Regions from separate parts of the Corallococcus sp. Z5C101001 genome, predicted to be linked through region 1. Evidence: riboswitches for the same ligand, from Rfam matches in the RefSeq annotation. Region 1 holds a riboswitch; each other region holds the start of a gene.
What was found. A riboswitch is a leader RNA that binds a small molecule or an ion and turns the genes downstream of it on or off. The one in region 1 is predicted to bind cobalamin.
Positions count from the first base shown of each region.

Region 2: it holds a riboswitch for cobalamin, as region 1 does, so the genes downstream of both, FOF48_RS16310 (hypothetical protein) here and FOF48_RS15730 (aspartate aminotransferase family protein) in region 1, are expected to answer to the same signal.
Region 3: it holds a riboswitch for cobalamin, as region 1 does, so the genes downstream of both, FOF48_RS16320 (TonB-dependent siderophore receptor) here and FOF48_RS15730 (aspartate aminotransferase family protein) in region 1, are expected to answer to the same signal.

Region 1 is NZ_VKLU01000006.1:132,704-149,966, forward strand. Features, by position in the region: gene FOF48_RS15660 (bifunctional UDP-sugar hydrolase/5'-nucleotidase) at 1-1,809, shown strand, start outside; gene FOF48_RS15665 (hypothetical protein) at 1,822-2,226, opposite strand; gene clpP (ATP-dependent Clp endopeptidase proteolytic subunit ClpP) at 2,355-2,954, opposite strand; gene fumC (class II fumarate hydratase) at 3,067-4,464, opposite strand; gene FOF48_RS15680 (PspC domain-containing protein) at 4,562-4,921, opposite strand; gene aceB (malate synthase A) at 5,194-6,816, shown strand; gene aceA (isocitrate lyase) at 6,876-8,162, shown strand; gene FOF48_RS15695 (hypothetical protein) at 8,386-8,778, shown strand; gene FOF48_RS15700 (hypothetical protein) at 8,827-9,072, opposite strand; gene FOF48_RS15705 (hypothetical protein) at 9,154-9,492, opposite strand; gene FOF48_RS15710 (TIGR04013 family B12-binding domain/radical SAM domain-containing protein) at 9,517-10,803, opposite strand; gene FOF48_RS15715 (type VI immunity family protein) at 10,865-11,782, opposite strand; gene FOF48_RS15720 (hypothetical protein) at 11,779-12,588, opposite strand; cobalamin riboswitch at 12,670-12,908, shown strand; gene FOF48_RS15725 (acyl-CoA thioesterase) at 13,070-13,486, shown strand; cobalamin riboswitch at 13,522-13,739, shown strand; gene FOF48_RS15730 (aspartate aminotransferase family protein) at 14,169-15,515, shown strand; gene FOF48_RS15735 (aldehyde dehydrogenase family protein) at 15,512-17,071, shown strand; gene FOF48_RS15740 (acetyl ornithine aminotransferase family protein) at 17,085-17,263, shown strand, end outside.
Region 2 is NZ_VKLU01000006.1:291,293-295,333, forward strand. Features, by position in the region: gene FOF48_RS16305 (cell surface protein) at 127-801, opposite strand; gene FOF48_RS16310 (hypothetical protein) at 825-2,255, opposite strand; cobalamin riboswitch at 2,412-2,637, opposite strand; gene FOF48_RS16315 (MXAN_6577-like cysteine-rich protein) at 2,680-4,041, opposite strand, start outside.
Region 3 is NZ_VKLU01000006.1:296,228-300,268, forward strand. Features, by position in the region: gene FOF48_RS16320 (TonB-dependent siderophore receptor) at 1-1,345, opposite strand, end outside; cobalamin riboswitch at 1,405-1,644, opposite strand; gene FOF48_RS16325 (hypothetical protein) at 1,911-2,153, shown strand; gene FOF48_RS16330 (helix-hairpin-helix domain-containing protein) at 2,189-2,503, shown strand; gene FOF48_RS16335 (MarR family winged helix-turn-helix transcriptional regulator) at 2,779-3,327, shown strand; gene FOF48_RS16340 (DUF4175 family protein) at 3,569-4,041, shown strand, end outside.

The DNA of each region.
Region 1 (17,263 bases):
GGCGGCTGCGGCGACCAGGAGTGCGTGAACGCCTTCGACTGCCAGGAACAGAACCCCGCGCCGGAAGGCCAGGGCTGGACCTGCGTCGACCACGTCTGCCGGGCCGTCACCTTCCAGCCCCCGCCCACCAATACCGACGCGGGCACGGACGACGCGGGCACGGGCGACGGGGGCACCGCCGCCACCGTCTCCGTGAAGATCATCGCGTTCAACGACTTCCACGGGCAGTTGGAGCCCGCGAGCGGCAGCGGCGGCCAGATTGCCCAGGCCTTCCTGGCGGACGGCGGCCCGGATCGCGTGAACGCGGGCGGCGCCGTGTACTTCGCCCGCCACGTCGCGGAGCTGCGCGCGAAGAACCCGAACAGCGTGGTGGTGTCCGCGGGCGACCTCATCGGCGCCACGCCGCTGCTGTCCGCGCTCTTCCATGACGAGCCCACCATCGAGGCCATGAACCAGATGGGCCTGGACCTGAGCGCCGTGGGCAACCACGAGTTCGACGAGGGCGGCTCGGAGCTGCTGCGCATGCAGTCCGGTGGCTGCCACCCCGTGGACGGCTGCCAGGACGGCACCGGCTTCTCCGGCGCGAAGTTCAAGTTCCTCGCGGCCAACGTGGCCACCGGCCCGGGCCGCACCCTCTTCCCGCGCTACGACGTGCGCACCTTCCAGGGCGTGAAGGTGGCCTTCATCGGCATGACGCTGGAAGGCACGCCGAACATCGTCACGCCGACGGGCGTCGCCGGCCTGGAGTTCAAGGACGAGGTGGAGACCGTCAACGCGCTGGTGCCGGAGCTGAAGTCGCAGGGCGTGAACGCCATCGTCGTCGTGGTGCACGAGGGCGGCACGCCCGCGGTCGACTCGCTCTACAACGAGTGCAAGGGCATCTCCGGCCCCATCGTGGACATCGCCCAGAAGCTGGACCCCGCCGTGAGCGTCATCCTCAGCGGCCACACCCATCAGGCCTACAACTGCACGCTGAGCGGCAAGCTGGTCACCAGCGCCGCGTCGGTGGGCCGGCTGCTCACGGACATCGACCTGACCCTGGACGTGGCCACCGGGCAGGTGCTGAAGGCCCAGGCCCAGAACGTCATCGTCACCCGCACGGTGACGCCCGACTCCGCCACCACCGAGCTCATCACCCGCTACAAGGGCCTCACCGCGGCGCTGGAGAACCGCGTCATCGGCTGGATTGCCCAGACCCTGGTCCGCGGCAACATCCAGACGGACCCCACCGGCCAGTCCACCATGGGCTTCGTCATCGCGGACGCGCAGCTGGAGGCCACCCGGCCCGCGAACCTGGGCGGCGCCCAGATTGCCTTCATGAACCCCGGCGGCGTGCGCGCCGACCTCGTGCGCGACCCGGCCAACCCCAGCGACCTCGGCGCCGTCACCTATGGCGAGTCCTTCACGGTGCAGCCCTTCGGCAACAGCCTGGTCACCCTGACGCTGACCGGCGCGCAGATTGAGCGCCTGCTGGAGCAGCAGTGGCCCAACGCCAGCACCACCCGCATCCTCCACCCGTCCGCGGGCTTCACGTACGCGTTCAGCGCGTCCGCGCCCCCGGGCTCCAAGGTGGACCCCGCCAGCATCCGGCTGAACGGCACGACGGTGGATCCGGCCGCGAACTACCGCGTCACGGTGAACAGCTTCCTCGCTCCGGGCGGCGACGGCTTCAGCGTCCTCACGGAGGGCAAGGCCCCCCTGGGCGGCGCGGTGGACACCGACGCGCTGGAGGCCTACCTGGCCGCGCGGAGCACGGAGGCCAACCCGCTGCCGGCCCCGGCGCTCGACCGCATCACCCGGCTGCCGTAGCCACGGCCGCGCTCAGGGACCCGAGCCGCCTGTCGCGGGGCTCGAGTCGCTGGGCTGGAAGATGCCGGTGGTGGGCACGGGCGGCGGATTGATCTCCAGGCGCCGCCCCCCCGTCACGCGCTCGGCCAGCTCATCGAACTGCAGATCCAGCAGCTTGCCGGAGCCCTGCTGGGGGAGCCCGAAGCGGATCCGCCAGTAGTTGGGCTCGAAGCGCACCCCTTCGGAGCCCTTCGCCAGGACGAGGCCGTTCTGGTGGGCATACTCCGCGCCCGAGTCGACGACGTTGCGCTCCCCCAGCTCCGCCTGCACGTCCGGGGACGAGGGGGGCACGGGGGTGCGGCGCGTGGGGCCGGTGGCACAACCAACGCCCGCCACGAGGACAGGCAGGAGAGCGGCGACGAGGAAGCGGGGGGCCATACCCGAACCTTGGGCACGCCCCCGTCAAGCCGCACCGTGGGGCACCTTGCGGAACCCCCTGCCGTCGCATGCTCGCCCGGAGCAACGGCGCGGGGGGCGCGCCCCCGCTCGCCTGGAGGCCCGCAGCGCTACTTGGGCGCCGGGACTCCCGAAGCGCGCTCCACGACCTCGTCGATGAGGCCGTACTGCCGGGCCTCCTCGGCGCTCATGAAGTAGTCGCGCTCGGTGTCCTTCTCGATGCGCTCGATGGTGTGGCCCGTGTGCTTCACGAACAGGCCGTTGAGGTACGCGCGCAGGCGGAGGATCTCCTTCGCCTGGATTTCGATGTCCGTCGCCTGCCCCTGCGCGCCACCCAGCGGCTGGTGGATCATGATGCGGCTGTTGGGCAGGGCGTAGCGCTTGCCCTTGGAGCCCGCCAGCAACAGCAGCGCGCCCGCGGAGGCGGCCTGGCCCACGCAGATGGTGGACACGGGGCATTTGACGTACTGCATCGTGTCGTACATCGCGAGCGCCGCGGTGACGGAGCCGCCCGGCGAGTTGATGTAGAGGTTGATGCCCTTGTCGGGGTCCTCGGACTCCAGGAACAGGAGCTGGGCGACGATGAGGTTGGCCACATCGTCGTTGATGGGCGTGCCCAGGAGGATGATGCGGTCCTTGAGCAGGCGGCTGTAGAGGTCGTACGCCCGCTCGCCGCGGTGCGTGGTCTCAATGACGAAGGGGACGTTCATGGCCCCCGTACCCTAATCGTCCCCCTTCCCGCGCGCTCCCCCCTTCTTGCGCGAGCGTGCGCTGTCCCACGATTGGGGGGCCCGGGGCGGCCCCCGGGGGTCGGACGGCGGCCTACAGCCCCCCGGTCATCTTCTCCGGGCGGACCCACTGGTCGAACTGTTCTTCGGTGACGAGCCCCAGCTCCACCGCGACCTCCTTGAGCGTCCTGCCCTGCTTGTGCGCCGTCTTGGCGATCCTCGCCGCGTTGTCGTAGCCGATGTGCGGGTTGAGCGCCGTCACCAGCATCAGGCTGCGCTGGAGGTTCTCCTGGAGGCGCGGGAGGTTGGGCTCGATGCCCACCGCGCAGTTCAGCCGGAAGCTGCGCATCCCGTCCGCCAGCAGCCGGCAGCTCTGGAGGAGGTTCTGGATGAGCAGCGGCTTGAAGACGTTCAGCTCGAAGTTGCCGGACGCGCCGCCCAGGGAGATGGCCACGTCGTTCCCCATCACCTGGGCGCACAGCATGGTGAGCGCCTCGCTCTGCGTGGGGTTCACCTTGCCCGGCATGATGGAGCTGCCCGGCTCGTTCTCCGGGATGTTGATTTCGCCAATGCCCGAGCGCGGCCCGGACGACAGCCACCGGATGTCATTGGCCACCTTGAACAGCACCGCCGCCAGGCCCTTGAGCGCGCCGTGCGCCTGCACCAGCGCGTCGTTGGCGGCCAGCGCCTCGAACTTGTTGGGCGCGGTGATGAAGCCATGGCCGGTGAGCCTCGCGATCTCCACCGCCACGCGCTCGGCGTAGCCCGGGGGCGCGTTGAGGCCGGTGCCCACGGCGGTGCCGCCCAGCGCCAGCTCCGACAGGTGCGGCAGCGCGGCCTCGATGTGGCCCTTCGCGCGCTCCAGCTGCGCCACGTACCCGCTGAACTCCTGGCCCAGCGTGAGCGGCGTCGCGTCCTGCAGGTGCGTGCGGCCAATCTTCACGATGGACTGGAACGCCTGGGACTTCTGGGCCAGCACGTCGCGCAGGGCCTGAAGCTCCGGAAGCACGTGCTTCACCACGGCCTCCACGGCGGCCACGCTCATCGCGGTGGGGAACACGTCGTTGGAGCTCTGGCCCTTGTTGACGTCGTCGTTGGCGTGCACCTTGCGCGCCTCGCCGCGCTCGCCGCCCATGAGCTCCGAGGCGCGGTTGGCCAGCACCTCGTTGCAGTTCATGTTCGTCTGGGTGCCGCTGCCCGTCTGCCACACCAGCAGGGGGAACTCCTCCTCGTGCTGTCCGGCGAGGACCTCATCCGCGGCCTTCACGATGGCCTGGGCCTTGTCCTTGGGCAGGGTGCCGTTCTCCAGGTTCACCAGCGCGGCGGCCTTCTTCACGAGCACCAGCGCGTGCACCAGCGCCGGAGGCATGCGCTCCGTGGAGATGGCGAAGTTCTGGCGGCTTCGCTGCGTCTGCGCGCCCCAGAGCCGGTCGGCGGGGACTTCGATGGGACCGAAGGTGTCCTTCTCGATGCGAACGTTCTTCGTGCTCACGGTGCTGGCCTCCAGCGGACAGGAACGATGTCCCGCGCGATTAACATCCTCGCCCCTGTCCGTCAGGCCCAAGTGCTCCGCGGCCCCCATACGACGCTCAGACGCGACGCTCCCAGCGCGGCGCGTCCTCGTCCACGGGCGCGCTCCCCACCCGGGCAATCCAATCCAACGGCCCCTGGAAGGGGGCCCGGCCTCCGGGCCGCGCCGGGGTGAACCCCCAGAGCAGCACATAGAGCAGCAGGCTCATCCCTCCGGACGCGAACAGCAGGAGCACGAACGCCACCCGCACCAGCGCGGCGTCCACGTCCAGCTCCCGAGCCAACGCCGCGCACACGCCCAGCAGCGCCCGCCCCTCTCCCCGGTGCAGCGGCACCGTGCGCGCGCGGCAGTGCGAACACCGCGCCGCCCCCTCGGACAGCTCCCGCGAACAAGCCCTGCACCGCGTCGTGACGTCCATGAGCTGGCCTCTCCGTCCGCCCCCCGCTTGGCGAGAGGGGGGCTCCATCCCTACCTACGGAGGCCGCCGCCGGGTGATTGCATCCCCCAGAACTCGTGATTTCGCGGGGTTCTGTCCCGGTGCGTCAGTGAATTTACAGATTTAATGCGGACGGTGTTGACAGCCTTACAGGCAAGCAGCTTCTAATTCACCCCGACTTCCCTTCCACAGACGGCAGGGGCATCTTTCAGCCCGTTGAGCCGCCTTTACAACGCATCTCGTCAGGAGCCGACATGGACGCCAGCACCCCCCAGGAATCTCCGGCATTCGGCCCCGGCGTGAGCGTCCAGGGGACCTGGCATCCGGACTACGCGGAGGTGCTGACGCAGGACGCCATGGCCTTCGTGGCGAAGCTGGCGCGCACCTTCGGGGAGCGGCGCGAGGCCCTGCTGGAGCGGCGCAAGAAGGTGGCGCAGGGCTGGCGCAAGGGGGAGCGCCCGCACTTCCTCCCGGAGACGGCGGACGTGCGCAAGGGCGACTGGACGGTGTCCCCGGTGCCCGCGGACCTGCAGGACCGGCGGGTGGAGATCACCGGTCCGGTGGACCGCAAGATGATCATCAACGCGCTCAACTCCGGCGCCAGCGTCTTCATGGCGGACTTCGAGGACGCCAACAGCCCCACCTGGGACAACGTGGTGCGCGGCCAGCTGAACCTGCGCGACGCCGTGCGCAAGACCATCTCCTTCACGGCGGAGAACGGGAAGCGGTACGCGCTGAACGAGCAGCACGCCGTCCTCTTCGTGCGCCCGCGCGGCTGGCACCTGCCGGAGCGCCACGTGCTCGTGGACGGCAAGCCCATCTCCGGCTCGCTCTTCGACTTCGGCCTGTTCTTCTTCCACAACGCCCGCGAGCAGCTCCAGCGCGGCACCGGCCCGTACTTCTACCTGCCCAAGATGCAGAGCCACCTGGAGGCCCGGCTGTGGAACGACGTGTTCCACCTGGCCCAGAGCGAGCTGGACATCCCGCGCGGCACCATCAAGGCCACGGTCCTCATCGAGACGCTGCCCGCCGCGTTCGAGATGGACGAAATCCTCCATGAGCTGCGCGAGCACTCGGCCGGCCTCAACTGCGGCCGCTGGGACTACATCTTCAGCTTCATCAAGACGCTCCAGTCGGACGCGTCCGTGGTGCTGCCCGACCGCGGTCAGGTCACCATGGACAAGGGCTTCCTCAACGCCTACTCGCAGCTGCTCATCCAGACCTGTCACCGCCGGGGCGCGCACGCCATGGGCGGCATGGCCGCCTTCATCCCCATCAAGGGGGACGCCGTCGCCAACGACGCGGTGATGGCCAAGGTCCGCGCGGACAAGCTGCGCGAGGCGAAGAACGGCCACGACGGCACCTGGGTCGCGCACCCCGGCCTCGTCCCGGTGGCGAAGGAGATCTTCGACGCGCAGATGAAGGGCCCGAACCAGGTGGCCAACAAGCGCGAGGACGTGCACGTCACGGAGGCGGACCTGCTCCAGGTTCCCTCCGGCACGCGCACCGAGGAGGGCCTGCGCCACAACATCCGCGTGGGCATCCAGTACACCGCCGCGTGGCTGGGCGGCCTGGGCTGCGTGCCCCTCTACAACCTGATGGAGGACGCGGCGACGGCGGAGATCTCCCGCGCCCAGGTGTGGCAGTGGATCCACCACGGGGCCACGCTGGAGGACGGCCGCAAGGTGACGCCGGAGCTGTTCCGCGAGCTGCTCGCGGAGGAGATGGCGCGGATGGCGCGCGAGGGCGCCCCCGAGCGCTACGGCCCCGCCCACATGGAGAAGTCCCGCGCGCTCTTCGAGCAGCTGTCCACCGCGCCCGCCTTCGAGGACTTCCTCACCCTGCCGGCCTACGAGGCCCTGGACGCGAAGTCCTGACGTTTCGAAGCACCGACGTTCTTCTTCAACCCTTCACCGCAGCCCCGAGGAGTCCTGGCATGTACGACGCGACGCCGACCACTTCCGATGCCTCCCCCCATGCGAAGCTCCACGCGCAGCGCTTCGACGGAATCACCCGCAACTACACCGAGAAGGACGTGGAGAAGCTCCGCGGCTCCATCCGCGTGAGCCACACGCTGGCGGAGATGGGCGCGCGCCGCCTCTGGGAGCTGCTCCACACGGACGCGTACATCAACGCGCTGGGCGCCCTCACCGGCAACCAGGCCGTGCAGATGGTGCGCGCGGGCCTCAAGGCCATCTACCTGTCCGGCTGGCAGGTCGCCGCGGACGCGAACTCCGCCGGCCAGATGTACCCGGACCAGAGCCTCTACCCGGTGGACTCCGTCCCCAGCGTGGTGAAGAAGATCAACAACGCCCTGCGCCGCGCGGATCAGATCGACCACGCCGAAGGGCGCCATGACCGCAACTGGTTCGCGCCCATCCTCGCGGACGCGGAGGCCGGCTTCGGCGGCCCGCTCAACGCCTATGAGCTGATGAAGGGGATGATCGAAGCGGGCGCCGCGGGCGTGCACTTCGAGGACCAGCTGGCCAGCGAGAAGAAGTGCGGCCACATGGGCGGCAAGGTGCTGGTGCCCACCAGCCACTTCGTGCGCACGCTGACCGCGGCGCGCCTGGCGGCGGACGTGATGGGCGTGTCCACGCTGGTGGTGGCTCGCACGGACGCGGACAGCGCCAAGCTGCTGATGAGCGACGCGGACGAGTACGACCACGCCTTCATCGACAAGGCGGCGGGCCGCACGGCGGAGGGCTTCTACCGCATCAAGGGCGGCCTGGAGTGCGCCATCGCGCGCGGCCTGGCGTACGCCCCGTACGCGGACCTGGTGTGGTGCGAGACCAGCACCCCGGACCTCGCGCAGGCGAAGGCCTTCGCCGAGGGCATCCACAAGAAGTTCCCCAACAAGATGCTCGCGTACAACTGCTCGCCGTCCTTCAACTGGAAGAAGAACCTGGACGACAGCACCATCGCGAAGTTCCAGCGGGAGCTGGGCGCCATGGGCTACAAGTTCCAGTTCGTCACCCTGGCGGGCTTCCACGCGCTGAACTTCTCCATGTACGAGCTGGCCCGTCAGTACAAGGACCGCGGCATGGCGGCCTACAGCGAGATGCAGCAGTCGGAGTTCGGCGCGGAGAAGAACGGCTACACCGCCACGCGCCACCAGCGCGAGGTGGGCACCGGCTACTTCGACCAGGTCGCCGAGGTCATCTCCGGCGGCAGCGCCAGCACCCTGGCCCTGCACGAGTCCACCGAGGCCCACCAGTTCTAGGCCCGGCGGATCATCCCAGCCTCTCCTGAAGGCCGCGGGTCCTAGGGGAATTCCCCTGGGATTTCGCGGCCTTCGCCGTTCCCAGGGCCGGGGGGCCAGCGGGCGCGGAGCCGGAATCAGCAACTTCCGGGGACCCATGGCGATAATGGGAGGAACTTGAAGCCCCAGAGGCACGCCCCCGGGTGTGCCTCCCAGCAGACCGGGGCCTTTGAAGGGAGCCGCCATGAACCGCATCACGTCCCTCTCCGGTCCTCGGGTGCAGCCGGCCACGACGAACACCGCCTCCTCCGTGTCGGGCAGCCGCTTCGGCTCGCTGATGTCGGGCGCGGCCGCGCAGCCCAAGGTGGGCGCGCAGCTGACGGGCGGCACGGTGGTGTCCTCCGCGCTGGCGCAGGCGGGGACCACGCCGCACGGCTCGCTGGTGGGCACGTACACGGCGGGCGCCACGTCCACGACCGCCAACGGCCAGCAGGCCTCGGCGACGGGGCAGGCCGGCGCGGAGCCCAAGAGCGAGGAGATGCAGGCGCTGGAGGACCTGGCCACCATGTCCGCGGTGACCATGTCCCAGTCCATCCTCCACATGGGCGGGATGAAGATCGACCTGGAGCGCGAGTAGTCCCGCGCCCCAGGCCGCCGCTGCGGTTCCGAAGCCCTGGGGGAAACCTCAGGGCTTCTTCTTGTCGCTGTCGTCGCTGTACTGGTCGCGGATGCCGTCGTGCCGGCTGCGCGGGTCGCGCCAGGGCTTGTCCACGTCGGTGCGCTGGCCGCCGTCCTGCCCGGTGACGTCGTTGAGCTCGTCGGCGCGGCCCTCCGCGGGCACCTCGTCGCCGTCCGCGTCAGGGTCCTTCTGCCTCGCGGGATCCAACGGGATGCCGGCGCTCTTCTTGAGGTAGTCGTCCTTGGGGTCCATGCCGTCACTCCTCCCTTGAGTCCTCAAGGTGGTGACGGGGCCCCGTTCCGGGAGCGGCCGGGCGGACGGGCCGCCCCTGCCTCAGTTGAGGTACTTCGGCTTCGCCTGCGCGGTGGGCGCCTGGGCCTTCATCATCTCCAGGCCCTGGCGGGTGAGGACGAAGCGGACGACGCCGGAGCCGCGCTCGGTCTCGATTTCGGCCTCGAAGGCGGGCCCGGCGATGCCGCCCAGGGACACGTCCTTGCGCAGGTTGGAGACGCGGCCGGAGAGCAGATCACCCGCGACCTCCCGCGAGCCCTCCCCGCGCGAGTACAGCTCGAAGGCGGCCTCGTGCAGCGTCATCGCCAGCGCGGGCGTGAGGGGCTGGGAGCTGAAGAGCACGGAGATGAGGAGCCAGTAGGGCGGCGTCTGTTCAGCCATCGTGCGGCAGTGTAACGGGTGTGGCTACCGGGCGCGCGGCTGTCTGCGGGCGGCGATGGCCTCCGCGAGCACGCCCTGCTGCTTCCAGTGGCCGTACAGGCGGCCCTGGGACGCGAGCCAGTCCAGGCGCTGCCGGGTGCGCGCGTCCAGCCGGCCGGGCGGCGCGTCGCGGAACGGCGTGCCGGGCAGCGGCATGAAGGTGTGGCCGTGCACGCGCGCGCCCAGGTCGGACAGCCGCTGCATCAGGTCCAGGGTGGCGTCCACGTCCGCGGGCTCCTCGCCGGGCAGGCCCAGGATGAAGTCCACGTTGGGGACGAAGCCGCCCTCCACCGCGAGCCGCGCGGCGCGCACCACGGTCTCCACGTCGTGGCCGCGCCGGGTGGCCTGGAGGATGCGCTCGGAGCCGGACTGGCCGCCGATGATGAGGTTGTCGTTGGCCACGTAGCGCTTGAGCAGCGCCAGGGCCTCTGGCGTGACGTGCTCCGGGCGAACCTCCGACGGGAAGGTGCCGTAGTAGATGCGCCCGTCCGGGGCCATGGCCTCCGTCACGGCGGCGAGCAGGTCCTCCACCGCGGCCAGGTTCACGGTCTCGTCCGGGGTGCCGTAGGACATGGACGTGGGGGTGATGAAGCGCAGGTCGCGGCGGCCCGCGAGGCGCAGCTCGCGCGCCCACCGGGCGATGTTGGGCACGGAGCGGTGCCGGAAGCGCGCCTTGCTCATGAAGGGCGTCTGGCAGAAGCGGCAGGCGTAGATGCAGCCGCGCGTGATCTCGATGGCGCCGAACTTCACGTGCTTCGCGGCGAACGGGGGGAAGTCGTCCAGGCGCACGCCCTCGCCGTGACCGTGCTGCACGAGCTTGCCGTCCTTCAGGTGCGCGGTGCCGTGCGTCGTGCGCGGGTCCTCGCCCTGGAGGACGCGGACGAGCAGGGCGCGCAGGGTGTGTTCGCCCTCGCCCACGGCGACGAGGTCGAAGCCGGCCTGGAGCGTCTGAAGCGTCTCCGCGGTGGCGTGCACGCCGCCCGCGATGCAGAGCACGTCGCGGCCCTCCAGCCGTTCGCGCACCCAGTGCAGCTCCTCCACGGAGGGGCCGAAGCTGGCGGAGTAGAAGGACCACGCGGCGACGACGGTGTCGCCCGCGTCCGCGCGCTCGCGCACGGTGTCCAGCAGGGCCTCGCGGCTGCGCGGGAAGTGCAGCGACACGTCGGAGAGCGCGGGGTCGGCCTCCACGGCGCCGGCGAGCACGGTGAAGGCGTACTTGCCCGGGTACTGGTAGCTCAGGACGAGCGAGACCTTGCGAGGCGTCAGCGACATGGCGGCCCGGGATGATGCCACAGGGCCCGCGTGCGACGGGGCACGCTCGGCCGGTGCGCGGTCAGAGGAAGCGGCGCTCCCACTGGCGGACCTCGGCTTCGGTGAGGTCCCCCCAGGAGCCCCGGTGTGCGTAGAGCCAGGGCTCCAGCACGCGGGCGAGCTCGCGGTACGCGGGCAGTGTGTCACCCGCGTCCAGATCCCCTGCTTCGGGCGCGGGGCCCAACGAGACGACGGCCCGGTCCGGGGAGAGTGACTGGACCTGGGTCGCGGGAGCGTGCAGCCGGGAGCGCAGTCCCTCCGCGCCGCCCAGCTCCTGCAACACGGGCGGGCCCAGGAAGGTGAGCCATGCGGGGGCGCGGACCTTCGTGCCCAGGTGCAGCGCGAGTTGGTCCAACTGGTTCAGGTCGAAGCCCGGATGGCGCCGGGTGGTTTCGCGCAGCAGCGGCGTGAGGGTCCGGGTCCAGGCATGCACTTCGAGCGACAGGCCCGCATGCCCTGAGTCCCAGGGCAGCGCACGGCCCAGGTCGATGGCCAGCGCACGGATCCACTCCGGCCCGCGCTCGGCCAGGAACTCGGTGGGCAGCCGGAACTCCAGCGTGCAAGTGCTCTCCGGATAGGCCTCGTGGAAGCTGGCCGAGTCACTTCCTCTCCCGTGATACCTGAATGCGACTCCCGTCGCGGAGTGCGACAGCTCGTTTGCCTCAACGAAGCAAGAGGGGCTCAGGATCCGCTTCTGGAGCTCCGCCTCTCCCTCCGCATCCAGCTCCGGCCAGTCTCCGGTGTAGCAATCCCAGAACCAGCGCAGCCGTCGCGGTTCGACGGCCCGCCGGTAGCGCTCCTGCGCACGCCAGAGGGCAGGAGCGATCTCTTCGTGAGGCGCGCGCAGATAGAAGGCGATGCTGATCCCCTCCCTCATGAGGACCACGGTCGTCCCTTCAATCTCCATCGATTCACGAACTGTCGGCACCTGCTCGTTCATTGGGTGATTCCCATGTTGGGGGATACCAGGAGAGGGGCCCGTTCGCTCGCCAAGAGGTCCTGGTACACAGCATTCTGCGGCCTGTCGGCGAAGGGGCTTGCCGGCGGATAGGTGTCCCATCTGGCATCGTTGGTCGCCGGGCACGGGAACTTGAAGTCGTAGAGGGCCTGGACCTTCAGGGGGTTCCCGAGCGCGTGCAGCACCACATCGGGCGCGATGCTCCCCACCAGCAGGTGGAACTGCCCGGCCGCGAGCCACCGCGCCACCTCCTCCGGGTCCAACCACCGTATCCGCCCTGTCTTCGCGTCCCGCAGGTAGCGCGGCTCCAGGCTGAACCGCCCCGCGTCCGTGTCACCCAGGGCCCGCTGCACGCACTCCAGTGCCGCCGCGTGCTTGGCCTCTCCCAGTTGCATCGCCCGCGTCACCTGTCGCCCATTCGCGTCCACCACCTTCTCCCGGCACACCTCCGGCGAGGTCCGCTTCCCCGGCCCCAGCATCCGCTCGTTCACTTCGAAGTTCGCCTGCTTCGCGCACTCCACCAGCACCCGCTCCACGCGCGCCACCTCCGCCGCTTCCCACAGGCGCATCATCGCGGCGGCCTGGCCGGCCCGCGCGGCCGCCCGCGACAGCCACGGCAGCACCGCGTCCTCACCCACCTGCGACGCGCACGCCGGGCTTCGCAGACATCCGGCCGTCGCGGAGTCCATCGACGCCTGTGAATAGCTCCGGGGCGCCCTCACCTCCGGCCCCGCGCACGCAGTCCACAGGAGGCAGCACAGCCACCACATCCTTCGGAGAGGAGTCACGTCGTGCCTCCTCGCACGAAAGCGCGAGCGCCTTCAACCCAACGCACTCGTGGACACTTGGCGGATGTGAACCGCGCGGCTAGCGTGCCTCCCGCCGACGGTGCCTCGCGGGAGTCCGCGAGGTTTAGCAAGGGAATCCGGTGCGAATCCGGAGCTGCCCCGCAGCGGTGAGTGGGAACGAACGCTGTCACACGCACTGGTCCGGAGTCGGACTGGGAAGCGACGGCCAGTAGACGCCACGGAGGCATCCCCATCAGGTGGGGAGCGCTCCGGAAGCACGCCCACGAGTCCGAAAACCTGCCTTCGGCCCCTGCGGAGGATCGTCTCCGACAGGGCGGTACCCCGGCCCCTCGCGGGAAGGTCCGGTCATCCCTCGCGGTCCCGTGCGTCCGCCACCGCCCGCGTCCCGGGCCCGGGAGCCGTGTGTCCCGGATCCGACGGCGCTCGGCGCTGGCGGCACCGCACGCCAGGAGTCCTTGCCATGACGTCCCCTTCTTCTCCCCTCCCTCCGTCCGCCACCGAGACCCGCATGGTGGACATGGTCTTCCCCGACCAGACCAACCACTACGGCACGCTCTTCGGCGGACAGGCGCTGCGGCTGATGGACATGTCCGCGTTCATCACCGCCAGCCGCTACGCGCGACGCACCGTCGTCACCGCGTCCAGCGAACGCGTGGACTTCCACACCCCCGTGCGCCAGGGCCAGCTGGTGGAGCTGGTGGGCCGCGTCGTCGCCACCGGCCGCACCTCCCTCACCGTGGACGTGGAGCTCTACTCGGAGGACCTGCTGTCCGGCGCGCGCCTGCTGTGCACGCGCGGGCGCTTCATCCTGGTCGCGCTCGACGCGGAGCGGCGTCCCACCGCGGTGCCGCCGCTCGCGCCGGAGAACCAGACATGACAGACATTGCCTTGACACCTGAAACAAGCCGGGCGTATAGACGACGCCATGCTGGTGCCTGGGTTTACCCAGGCTGAAAAGGGAACCCGGTCCGAATCCGGGGCTGCCCCGCAGCGGTAGGTGAGAACGACCGCCGTCCATGACACTGGAGCCCGTGTGGGCCCCGGGAAGTGACGGCCAGTAGGAACCCCGGCCCGCCTCACGCCGGACGCGCTCACAAGCCCGAAGACCTGCCCGCATCCGGCCCGTGGGAGACATCCACGGACGGTTCGACCTGGAGCCCCGAGGGAGGGCGGGAAGGTCCGAGCGCAAGCCCCTGTCTTCACAGGGATTTTCGCCTCGGCACACTCCCCTTCTCCCTTCGTGTCTCCAGCCACCCGCGGGGGTGGGGGTCGGTGTCTTCGGGCCCGTCCATGGCCCGGGTGCGCGGCGTCGCACCGGGACACCTCGCCTCCTCCTTCGTGGGTCACTGGCCGGGCGACGCGGGTCGCCCGTTAGGACGAGCGATGCGTGGAGTGCGGCGAAGACAGCGCGAAGCAGTGACAGGACGCGGAAGCCAGACACGGCACGGGAGGCCCCGGGCGCGGCGCGCCTGACGCCTCTTCGCGCATTCCTCCTCTCAATTCCTTTCATCCACCGCGAGCGCGCCCTCCACGCGCGCCGCCTGGGGAGACGTCTGTCTTTGAACGCCATCCGCTACCCGGACGGGAACGTGCTCCTGCGCAACCTGTCGCGCGAGTTCCCCGTCGTGACCCACGGCCAGGGCATCTACCTGTACGGCGCGCAGGGCCGCCGCTACCTGGACGGCTCCGCGGGCGCGCTGGTGGCCAGCGTGGGCCATGGCAACCGCGAGGTCGCGGACCGCGTCCATGAACAGCTCCTCCAGGTCGCGTACGTCAACGGCACCCACTTCACCACCGAGGTGACGGAGGCCCTGGCCACCCGGCTGTGCGAACACGCGCCCCAGGGACTCAAGCGCGCGGCCTTCCTGGGCTCCGGTTCGGAGGCCATCGAGGCGGCGGTGAAGTTCGCCCGGCAGCTCTGGGTGGAGCGCGGACAGCCCCAGCGCTCGCGCGTCATCACGCGCGTGCCCGGCTACCACGGCAACACGCTCTACGCGCTGTCCATGTCCGGACGGCCGCACTACCAGACGTTCTTCGGCCCCATGCTGTCCCAGGTCGTCACCACGCCCGCGCCCTACCCCTACCGCTGCGGCCTGGAGGACTACGCGCGCGACGGGGCGGCGCACTACGCGCGGCACCTGGAGGAGGCCATCCAGCGCGCGGGCCCCGACACGCTCGCCGCGTTCGTGGCGGAGCCCGTCATCGGTTCATCGGCGGGAGCGTCCGTACCGCCGCCCGGCTACTTCGAGGCGGTGTCGGCCGTCTGCCGGCGCCACGGCATCCTGATGATCGCCGACGAGGTCATGTGCGGCTGCGGGCGCACCGGCCGCTTCTTCGCGAGCGACCTCATGGACTTCACCCCGGACGTGCTCGTGATGGGCAAGGGGCTGAGCGGTGGCTACGCGCCCCTGAGCGCGGTGCTGGTGCGCGAGGACCACCTGGAGGAGCTGCGCCGGGGCTCCGGCGGCTTCATGCACGCGCAGACGTACCTCCAGGCGCCGTGCATGACGGCCGCGGGGCTCGCGGTGCTGGACTACTACGAACGGCACGACCTGGTGGCGCACGCGGAGCGCGTGGGCGCCTACCTGCAACGCCGGCTGCGAGAGGTCCTGCTGCCCCTGCCCCACGTGGGCTCCGTGCAGGGCGTGGGGCTGATGGCGGGCGTGGAGCTGGTGGAGGACAAGGCCACGAAGCGGCCCTTCCCTCGCGCGCGCAGGGCCGTGGAGGGGCTGCTCGCGGAGCTGTTCGCGCTGGGGCTCATCCTCTGGCCCAACACCGGCCACGCCGACGGGACGAACGGCGACCTGGTGATGGTGGGCCCGCCGTTGATCATCACCGAGCCCCAGGTGGACGAGCTGGTGGACCTGCTCGCCCGGGGCCTGACCCGTTTCCTGGAGCGGCCATGACCTTTCGCATCACCTATTCGGTGCTGGACGCGGACCTGACGGAGCTGCACGCGCGCTTCGACGCCGCGCTCGCCACGGTGCGCGCGCGCCTGGGCGCGGAGTACCCGTCGTGGATCGCCGGCAAGGCGCACCACAGCGGGGACCTGCTGGACAGCCGCAACCCCACGCGGCCCTCCGAAATCATCGGGCGCTTCCACCGCACCGCGCCCGGCGAGGTGGGCCGCGTGGTGCGCGCGGCGAAGGACGCCCAGCGCGCGTGGGGCGCCACCGCGTGGGAGGAGCGCGTCCAAATCCTGCGCCGCGCCGCCGACCTCATCTCCGAGCGCCGGTGGGAGCTGGCGGCGGGGATGACGCTGGAGGTGGGCAAGAACCGGCTGGAGGCCCTGGGCGACGTGGAGGAGGCCGCGGACCTGCTGCGCTACTACGCCGGGCAGGTGGAGTCCGCGCGCGGCTTCCACCTCCCCATGGCGCGCCTGTCTCCCCGCGAGGACACGCGCAGCGTGCTGCGCCCCTACGGCGTCTTCGTCGTCATCTCCCCCTTCAACTTCCCGCTCGCGCTGGCGGCGGGGATGAGCGCGGGCGCGCTGCTGGGCGGCAACGCCGTCATCCTCAAGCCCAGCGAGGAGGCCCCGGGTTGCGCGGACGGCCTCTTCCACGCCTTGAAGGACGCGGGCCTGCCGGACGGCGTGTTCCAGGTGGTGCACGGCGAGGGCGAACGCCTGGGCGCGGCGCTGGTGCGCCACCCCGCGGTGGACGGCGTGGCCTTCACCGGCAGCAGCACGGTGGGCATGGAGATCCACCGCCAGCTCACCGCGGAGCACGTGCGGCCCGCGCTGCTGGAGCTGGGCGGGAAGAACGCGACCGTTGTCTGCAAGGACGCGGACCTGGAGGCGGCGGTGGAGGGCTGCCACCGCTCGGCGTTCGGGATGTCCGGCCAGAAGTGCAGCGCGCTGTCGCGCATCTACGTGCACGAGGACGTGCGCCGCGACTTCCTCGAACGGCTGGCCCGGAAGGCCCGCGACACGGTGGTGGGGGACCCCGCGCTCGCGTCCGTCTTCATGGGGCCGGTCATCAACGCGGCCTCCGTCCGCCGCTTCGAAGAGGCCGTGGCGGAGGCGCGGCGCGACGGCACCGTGCACGCGGGCGGCGGCGCACCGGCCCTGGACGCGTCGCTCTCGCACGGCCACTTCGTCGCGCCCACGGTGGTGGAGCTGCCGCACGACCACCGGCTGATGCGCGACGAGCTGTTCCTGCCCTTCGTCGGCGTGGCGACCTTCCGCACGCTGGACGAGGCGCTGGCGCGGCTCAACGACAGCGCCTACGGCCTCACCGCCGGCATCTTCAGCGAGGACCCGGCCACCGTGGAGGCGTTCATGGCCCGCGCGGACGCCGGGGTGCTCTACGCCAACCGCCGCACGGGCGCGACGACGGGCGCGTGGCCCGGCGTGCAGCCCTTCTGCGGCTGGAAGGCCAGCGGCTCCAGCGGCAAGGGCGGCTGCGGTCCCTATTACGTCTCGCAGTTCATGCGCGAGCAGTCCCAGACCCGGATGGGTTGACCTGGAAGACCCCATGCACCCGCTCTATCCCGAAGTGAAGGTCGCGCCCCCGGGGCCCAACGCCCGGGCCATCATCGACCTGGACAAGCGCTACACCTCGCCGTCGTACATCAAGGAGTACCCCCTGGTGGTGGAGCGCGGCGAGGGGCCGTGGGTCCACGACGTGGACGGCAACCGCTTCCTGGACTTCAT
Region 2 (4,041 bases), 150 kb from region 1:
AGGCGGGCGTGTCATCCCGGCGCTCCCACCCGGGAAGCCTCCCCCACCCCGAATCCACGGGATGGGCACGCGGCGCCCGGGACCGTCCGGTGGAGAACGGTCCCGGGTCCCGCCGCGCGTCGCGGACTACGGCAGCTGCACGCCGTTCACCACGGCGACGGCGTCCAGGTCGAAGCCGCCGCTGATGCCCGCGTAGCCATTGGCGCCGGAGTCGCGGATGCGCACGAAGCGCGCGCGGGTGAGGCCGACGTCCGCCAGGTCGAAGCCATCTCCCCCCGCCACGGCCGGGTCGGTGGGCGAGATGCCATTGCCGGGGCTCGAGTACACGGGCTTCACGCCCGCGCAGCCCGGGAAGTCGTTCGCCACGTCGGAGGACGCGCACGGGAACTCGTGCCAGGTGACGCCGTCGTCGCTGACGGCCACGACGCCCGTCTCCGCGAACGGCTTGCCGCTGGGCTTGAGGAACGCGTTCTCGAACACGAGCAGGTCCACGCCCGGCCCATCCGTCACCGCGATGTCGGTGAACTCCAGGATGATGACGCCGTTGCGTCCGAGCGACAGCACGTCCAGCGAGCCCGAACCCGCGCCAGCGCCCTGCGGAGGCCCGAGCACGATGCCCGGCAGCTGGCTCTGACCGAAGCCCGCGCCGGCGCCGGGCGTGAAGGACACGATGCGGTCCGCGAACGGATCCCCGACCAGCGCCTGGTCCTGGAAGCGGTCCGGCGAGTCCTCACCACCGCACGCCACGGACAGGAGCGCGGCGAGCCCCATCGCGAACCGCTTCGAGAGAAGGGTCTTCATGGGTGTTCTCCGGATGAGGGTCATCACGGGGCCTGCTGGATGCGGACCAGCCGCGCGCCGTTCTTGTCATCCACGGCCACGAGCAGGTCCGCGCCAATGGAGGTGATGCCGGTCACGCTCGTGCACTGGTCCGCGTAGACGAGGACCGGCTGACGGGCGCCGACGGTGACGGTCGCGCCGGCGTTGGTCACGGTGAAGGCGAAGCGCGAGATGTCCGTCCCGGCGAAGTTGTAGTTGGGCGGAACGTAGTCGCCGCGAAGCACCGCCACGCCCTCGCCCTGACCCGCGGCGGCGACGAAGTTGGAGCCCACGGCGAGCGCGGGCGCGTCCGCCACGGCGAACGGGGTGCCCGAGGAGAGCGCCTGGGCAATCGCCGCGGGGGCCACCGCGCGGCCCTCGTTGAGGTAGGTGGTGCCGGAGTAGTAGCCGAGCATCGCGACGCCGTTGGTGGACACGGCGGTGAAGCCGCTGCCATCCGTGTCGGGCGGGAGCGTTCCGACCTTCAGGGCGGTGAACGGCGAGGTATCCGTCTTCAGCGCGTAGATGCCCAGGCCGGCCGACACCGTGTCCAGGCCGCCGCCGTTGATGAGGAACGCGCCCGGCACGACACCCGCGGAGAAGTTGCTGGGCGCGGAGAAGTAGACGGAGGAGGCAGGCGTCACGGTGTCATAGACCCCCACGGAGCCCGGGAAGCCCGCGCCGGACTTCGTGTACCCCGTGAGGATGCGCTGGCCGTCCGACTCCACGAAGGAGCTGAGGAAGAGCGACGTGGAAGGGCCCCGGTCGGCGGGCGCGGCCACGTCGAAGAGCGGCGTCGCGCCCAGCGTCACCTGCGGCCACGTGCCCAGCGAGTACAGCGCATGCGGGCCGACATAGCCGACCGACACCACCGTGTAGAGCGAGTACGTGGGTCCGGGCGTGACGCCCACCGGGCCCGCGGAGGCAGGCAGCGGCGCGGCCTCACCGGCCACGAAGCCCGCCTGGAGCTGAAGCGTGCCCAGCTTCGGGTCGTAGGCCGCGCTCGCGCACGGGTCGGAGCCAGCGTCCGTGCCCGCGTCGGTGGTGCCGGCATCCGTGCCCGCGTCGATGGTGCCGGCGTCCGTGCCCGCGTCGATGGTGCCGGCGTCCGTGCCCGCGTCGATGGTGCCAGCGTCGGTGCCCGCGTCGATGGTGCCAGCGTCAGTGGTGCCCGCGTCGATGGTGCCAGCGTCAGTGATGCCCGCGTCGGTGGTGCCAGCGTCGGTCTCCGTCCCCGCGTCGGGCACGGGGTTGGACTTCAGCTCGCAGCGGTTCTCGACACAGGCGTAGCGCTGTCCCTCGGGAGGGGTGCCCTTGTCGCGGCAGTCGAACTCATCAATGCACTCGTCTCCGCAGCCCGTGCCGGTCAGCGCCATGGCGAAGGTCGTCAGCACCAGCACGAGGCCCCGCCCTGAAATCATCCGCTCTGTCTTCATCCGCGACTGCTCCCTTGCATCGCCCCCACGGGCGAGGTGATTCCAAGGGGCGAGGGACGGAGAGCGGACCGCGAACGAAGGACACGTCAGGACACGACACGCCGCGCGAGCGGAAGACCTCCGTCACCTCCCCTCGGAGGCTCCGGTCTGGCCATGCCCGGGGGCATGGGTCGTGGCAGGTCTTCGGACTCGCAGGCGCGGGAGAGCCCTCATCGGGTCACCCACCTACTGGCCGTCGCTTCCCAGCCCACTCGGGGGCCAGTGCTTGCGAGGACGGCGTTCGTTCCTGCTCACCGCTGCGGGGCAGTCCCGGCTTCACACCGGGTTCCCTTTAAACTCCGCCTCTGCATGAGGAGGAGTACCGACGACGGTCGCTGAAGTATGGCGGAAGGCAAGGCTTGTCAATACGAGCGCCTGCAACGCTTCACGGCACCGCGACGATGTCGATGGCATTGGACACCGAGCGCCGCGGGTCCACCGGACACGCATCCAGCGCCGCGCCCTTCGCCTCGGGCGTGGAGTTGCCGCGCCGCTCGACGAACTGGCCGTCGCGCACCTCCACCACGAACACGCGGCCCGCGTTCACGTCCGTGACGTACACGGCATTGCCCACCACCGCGAGCCGGCCGCCCACCGCGAGGTTGCAACCCGTCTCCGGCCCTCCGGTGCAGCCCGGCGACAGCGCGTACGAGGCCACGGGCCGGTCGTCCTTCACCAGCACCAGGCCCGTGGCGCGCACGGACTTCGCGCGGTAGCCGCTCGCGGTATCGAACACCGCCTCTCCCAGGCAGCTCACCACCAGTTGGTCGCCCACCGCCTGCACGTCGCCCGCGTTGAGACAGTCCTTCGCGCCCAGGTCAATGGCATGCACCCCGCCGTCCGCGGGGTCGATGCGCGCGAGCATCCCGGGGCCGTTGGGCAGATAGTCATTCACGGGGTTCAGGTTGGTGAGCGCCACGTAGACGCCCGCGTCCACCGACACGGCGGCGTAGGGGAGCGCCATCGTCGTCCCGCCATCGAACGACTTCAGGTCCAGCCCCGTGAGCGGAACGGTGTCCACGAGCCGGGGATGCTCCGGGTCGCTCACGCTGACGCGCGCCACGGCGTTGCCCTGCCGGAAGTCGGAGCCGGCGGTGCCGAAGAGCGGGATGTAGAACGTGTCGCCGCGCTTCGCGATGACCTGCGGGCTGGTGTTCGCGCCCAGGTTCACCTGCCCCACCGTGCGCAGCCCCAGGCCTCCGCCCTGCGATGGTCCTTCCCGCTTGAGCACCTGGAGCGTGTTATTGACGGAGTCGAGGACATACACATACGGAGGGTCCACGAGGATGTCATTGGGTGACGCCGCCACCGCGCCCAGCGAATCCTCCTCCACCACCGTCCCCAGCGAGCCCGCCAGCGCCTGGGACAACACCGAGCGCGCCGCGTCCGCCGCCAGCACCACCCCGTCCCACGCCGCGAGCGACTGCACGCCGGAGCCGAACTGCCGACGGGGCCCCATCCGGTCCGTCCCCGCCTGGATGCCGACCAACTGCCCGTTGGTGTAGCAGGCCGTCACCACGTCATACATGCACCGGCCCGCATGACAGGACTGCACGTCCGGACACGCCGCGCCGCACGCGCCGCAGTTCAGCGGGTCGCTCGCGAGCGCCACGCAACCGTCGCCGCAACGCTCGGTCCCGGGAGAGCACCCCTCGCGGCACGTGCCGGACTCACAGACCTGGCCAGAGAGGCACGCGGCGCCACACGCTCCGCAGTTCAGCGGATCACTCGCGAGTGCCACACACGC
Region 3 (4,041 bases), 160 kb from region 1:
GCGCGCGGTGGGACTGGCCCGCGTTGGCGCGCACGCCGAAGCCGTGGCCCAGGTCCACGCTCGCGCCCAGCTTGGGAGACAGCAGCGAGTAGTGCCCCACGCGCTCCACGCGCAGCGACGGCACCAGCTTCATGCGTTCAGAGAACAGGGACAGCTCGTCCATGGCCATGACGCTCGCGCGCCACCACGACGCCGCCTGGGCACCCGTCGCCTGCGTGACGGCCTCCGACGAGGCGGCGAGCGTCACGGCGAGCGCGTTGCGCCCCACCATCGCGCGCCCCTCCACCTCCGCGCCACCCACGGTGTAGTGCTGCGCGCCGGCATCGAGCCCCATCGCGCCGCCGGTGACATCCAGCCAGTCGCGCCGGAAGAAGCCGCGAGCGCTGCCCTCCCCTGTGTCTCCGAAGGGGCGGCTCCAACGCGCGCCCAGCGACAGGCGCGTCTGGTCCTGGCGGCGGGACTCGGTCGGGTTCTGCACCGTGCCGGCGATCGCGCGGTCCTCCAGCGACAGCTCCGCCAGCGCGTCCACGCGTCCGCCGCTGTCCAGGCTCCGCTGGTACTTCAGCAGCGCGCCGCCGCCGCGGGCATCGTTGCGCGTGCGCACCTCCTGCGTGAGCGGGTTGTCATCCAGCGCGGGCAGCTCGTCGACGCGGTAGCTGAAGTCCCCCTGCGAGCGGCCCCCGTGCAGCAGCACCAGCGCCTGCCCGTCGAGCAGCGCGCCCGACGCGGCGACATGTCCCATCACGGTGTCGAAGCTGCCGTAGGTGACCTCGCCGCTGGACAGCAGCCGTGACGCGGGCGCGCGCGTGACGAGGTTGACCGCGCCGCCCAGGCCCCCCGCGCCATAGCGGGCCCCGGCCGCGCCGCGGAGGATCTCCATCCGCTCCAGCAGCGCGACGGGGATGAGCGACAGGTCCGCGACGCCCCCCGCGCCGTTGAGCGGAATCCCATCCAGGAACACCAGCACGCCATTGGACGACGCGCCGCGCACGACCAGGCTCTTGCCCTGGCCGTAGCCCCCGGCGTCCTGCACGACGAGGCTCGCCGAGCCCCCCAGCAGCTCGGCGGTGTCGCGCGCCTCGCCCGCGCGCTCACGGGCGTCGATGACGGTGATGGCCCCCGTGGGGTCGCGCCGTCGCACGGAGTCGGGAGGCGCGTCGGGCACCACCCTCCCGATGACGTCCACCGTGGGGAGGATGAACTCGGGGAGGGGCGCCTCCGCCTCGGAAGCGGCGGGCCCGGGGGGCGTGGCTTCGGACGCAGCGGGCTCCTGCCCGGCCTGAGCGGGTCCTTGGAAGCCGAGCCCCAGGACCCACGCGGCCTGGGCGAGAAGCGAGCGCCACATGCTCCGCCTTCCGCTCTCTTCCTCGAAGAGAGAAGGCCTCACGGCGGGTCCTCCTTGAGGACACGGCCGCACCCCCGGGCAGGTCTCCTGGCTCACGGACTCCAGACGTGGGCGCACACCGCGCCCTTCTGGAAGGAACCCTCCACCTTCCCTCCGCGTCCTGACGCGGAAGTGGTGACAGCCGAGGCTTCCAGCCCTGGACCTCAGGGCGACCCGTTCACAGTGGCGGGACCGCGCCGGACTCGCACCGGCTTCCCTCTTGAAAGCCCGGCATGGGCACCCAAGGGCCCGGCCCTTCTAGGAGGTCACCTGTAGCCCGTCAAGGCGCGGCCCGTGCGCGTCCCGACCCGCCACGTCTCTCACCTGACAAGACCCACGCTGGAGCATCCGCGCCCATCCCTCCGCGTGGACGCCTCGTGCACCGCCGCACGGTGCGAGGGCCACGTCCCCGAGCAAGGCGCCGCTGGCATGCGGACTGCTCATGCCCGGACGCGACCTCAGGCGGTCGAGCCAGCGAGGTGCCCGGGCCGTGGTGGCGCGGGAGTCTGAAGGGGGAAGCGTGTCGATGCTGATGGCGGGGAAGCGGTTGGCGGTGTTCTCCATCCGCGAGGGCAAGGGCGGGAGCATCTGGGTGCGCGCTGGCAGCGCGTTCGTCAACAAGGACGGTTCGCTCAACGTGCTGCTGGACGTGCTGCCGCTGGACGGGAAGCTGCACGTGCGCGAGGCGGCGGAGAAGCGCGACATGGCGGCAGGCGGGCGCTTCTCGGGCGAGCCGGCGCTGGAGGCGGGCGTGGGGGGCCACTCGTGAAGTGGGCCTGGGCGTGGGTGTTGGGCTGCGTGCTGATGGGGTCGGGGCGCTCGGACGCCGCCAGCTCCCGCACGCAATACGTGGGGGTGGTGAACCTGAACGAAGCCTCGGCGGCGGAGCTGGACCTGCTGCCGGGCGTGGGTGAGAAGGCGGCGCAGCGCATCCTCGAGCACCGCAAGAAGCGGCCCTTCGGTCGCGTCGAGGAGCTGGTCCGGGTCAAGGGCTTCGGCAAGAAGAAGTTCCTCAAGCTGCGCGCGCACCTGGCGCTCAGCGGCCCCACGACGCTCAAGCAGGAGAAGGTCCCCGCCCCCCAGCCGCCGGGAAGGGAGGGAAACGTCACGAACCCATGACAAACACAACCATCGGTTGAGTCAGGCTCGTGAGGGCCGCTGCCTCCGGGCTCCGGCATGCCCGGGGTGGCGGCCCTCGTTCCCTCTGAAGCCTCTCCCCTGGACGCCCCGATGCGTCATGACGCCAGTCCCGGCTCCAGGCGGGCAGCCCCGTCCTGCGCCGTTCATCCCATCCTGATTTTGCTGGAACGGCCGGGCCGACGCGCTAGGACACACCAAACAGGTTGGACCACCGTAGAAAGACAGGGAGGCCGTAGGTGAGGGAGGATGCGCCCATGAAGGACACTCAAGCCCCGGAGTCGATGGCAGGCCCGGACGGCAGCAAGTCCCGGGGACCGCAACTGGGTGAAGTGCTGGAGTTCATGCGCCTGCTCTGGGCCGTGGACCACGGCCTGCAATCCACGTCGAAGCGGATGGAGTCCACGCTGGGGCTCACCGGCCCTCAGCGCCTGGTCATCCGTCTGGTCGGACGCTTCCCGGGCATCACCGCCGGCACGCTCGCGAACATCCTGCATGTGCACCCCAGCACGCTCACCGGCGTGCTCAAGCGCCTGGAGAAGCGCGGCCTGCTGGAGCGCAAGTCGGATCCGCTGGACGGCCGCAAGGCGCTCTTCGCGCTCACCGACGCCGGCCGCTCGCTGGACATCCCGTCCGAGGGCACCGTCGAGTCCGCCGTGCAGCGCGTGCTCGCTCGCATGCCCCGCGACCGCATCGTCTTCACCCAGGAGGTGCTCACCGCGCTCGCCGAGGAGCTGGGCGGGCTCTCCGCGCCCCACGAGGACACCCCCGCGGAGACGCCGTCCAAGCCCACCGCCGAAGGCTGAGCGTCCATCCCGCTCCCCTGCCCTCCGGTCGTTCCCACCGGGCGGGGGAGGTCCGGGGTCCTCCTTCCGCGTTGTCCCCCGAACCCTGCCGTCCGCCCCCCTTCCTGCGGCGGACACAGGGCCGCCCCATCCGACGTCCTTCCCCCAGATGCCCGCGCGAAGACGGCGGGAGTGCGTCACTATTGGGAAATAGCCCGCCCTGCCCGGGGTTGGCCCGCGACCGACGAGCGGACGAGACAGCGTGAACCTCGAGACACCGCAGAGCCCAGGCCCCGAGCTGCCGCCCCCGCCGCCTCCTCCGGCCCCACCGCCCCAGGCCCGGCGCGAAGCGCGCTCGGGCGGCGTGGCGGACCTGCTCGCCCAGGTGCGCGCCCGTCAGCGCCGCCAGCTCTGGGCCCAGGGCATCCTCCTGGGCGCCGTCGCGGCGCTCGGGCTCCTCTTCGCCACGGGCCTCCTGGGCCGCGTCGCGCCGGGCCTCGCGGAGGTGCTGCTGTGGCTCGCCGTTCCGGTGGGCGCGGCGGTGGCGGGCTTCTTCGGCGTCGTGCTCGCGCGCCGTCAGGTGGGCGACGACCTGCTCACCGCCCGGCTCGTGGGCCAGCGCCGCCCGGAGCTGTCGCTGGACGTGCTCGCGGCGGTGGAGCTGTCACACGAGCGCCGCGAGGAGGCGGGCTGGTCCCCCCAGCTCGCGGACGCGTTCCTCGCGCAGATGGACGC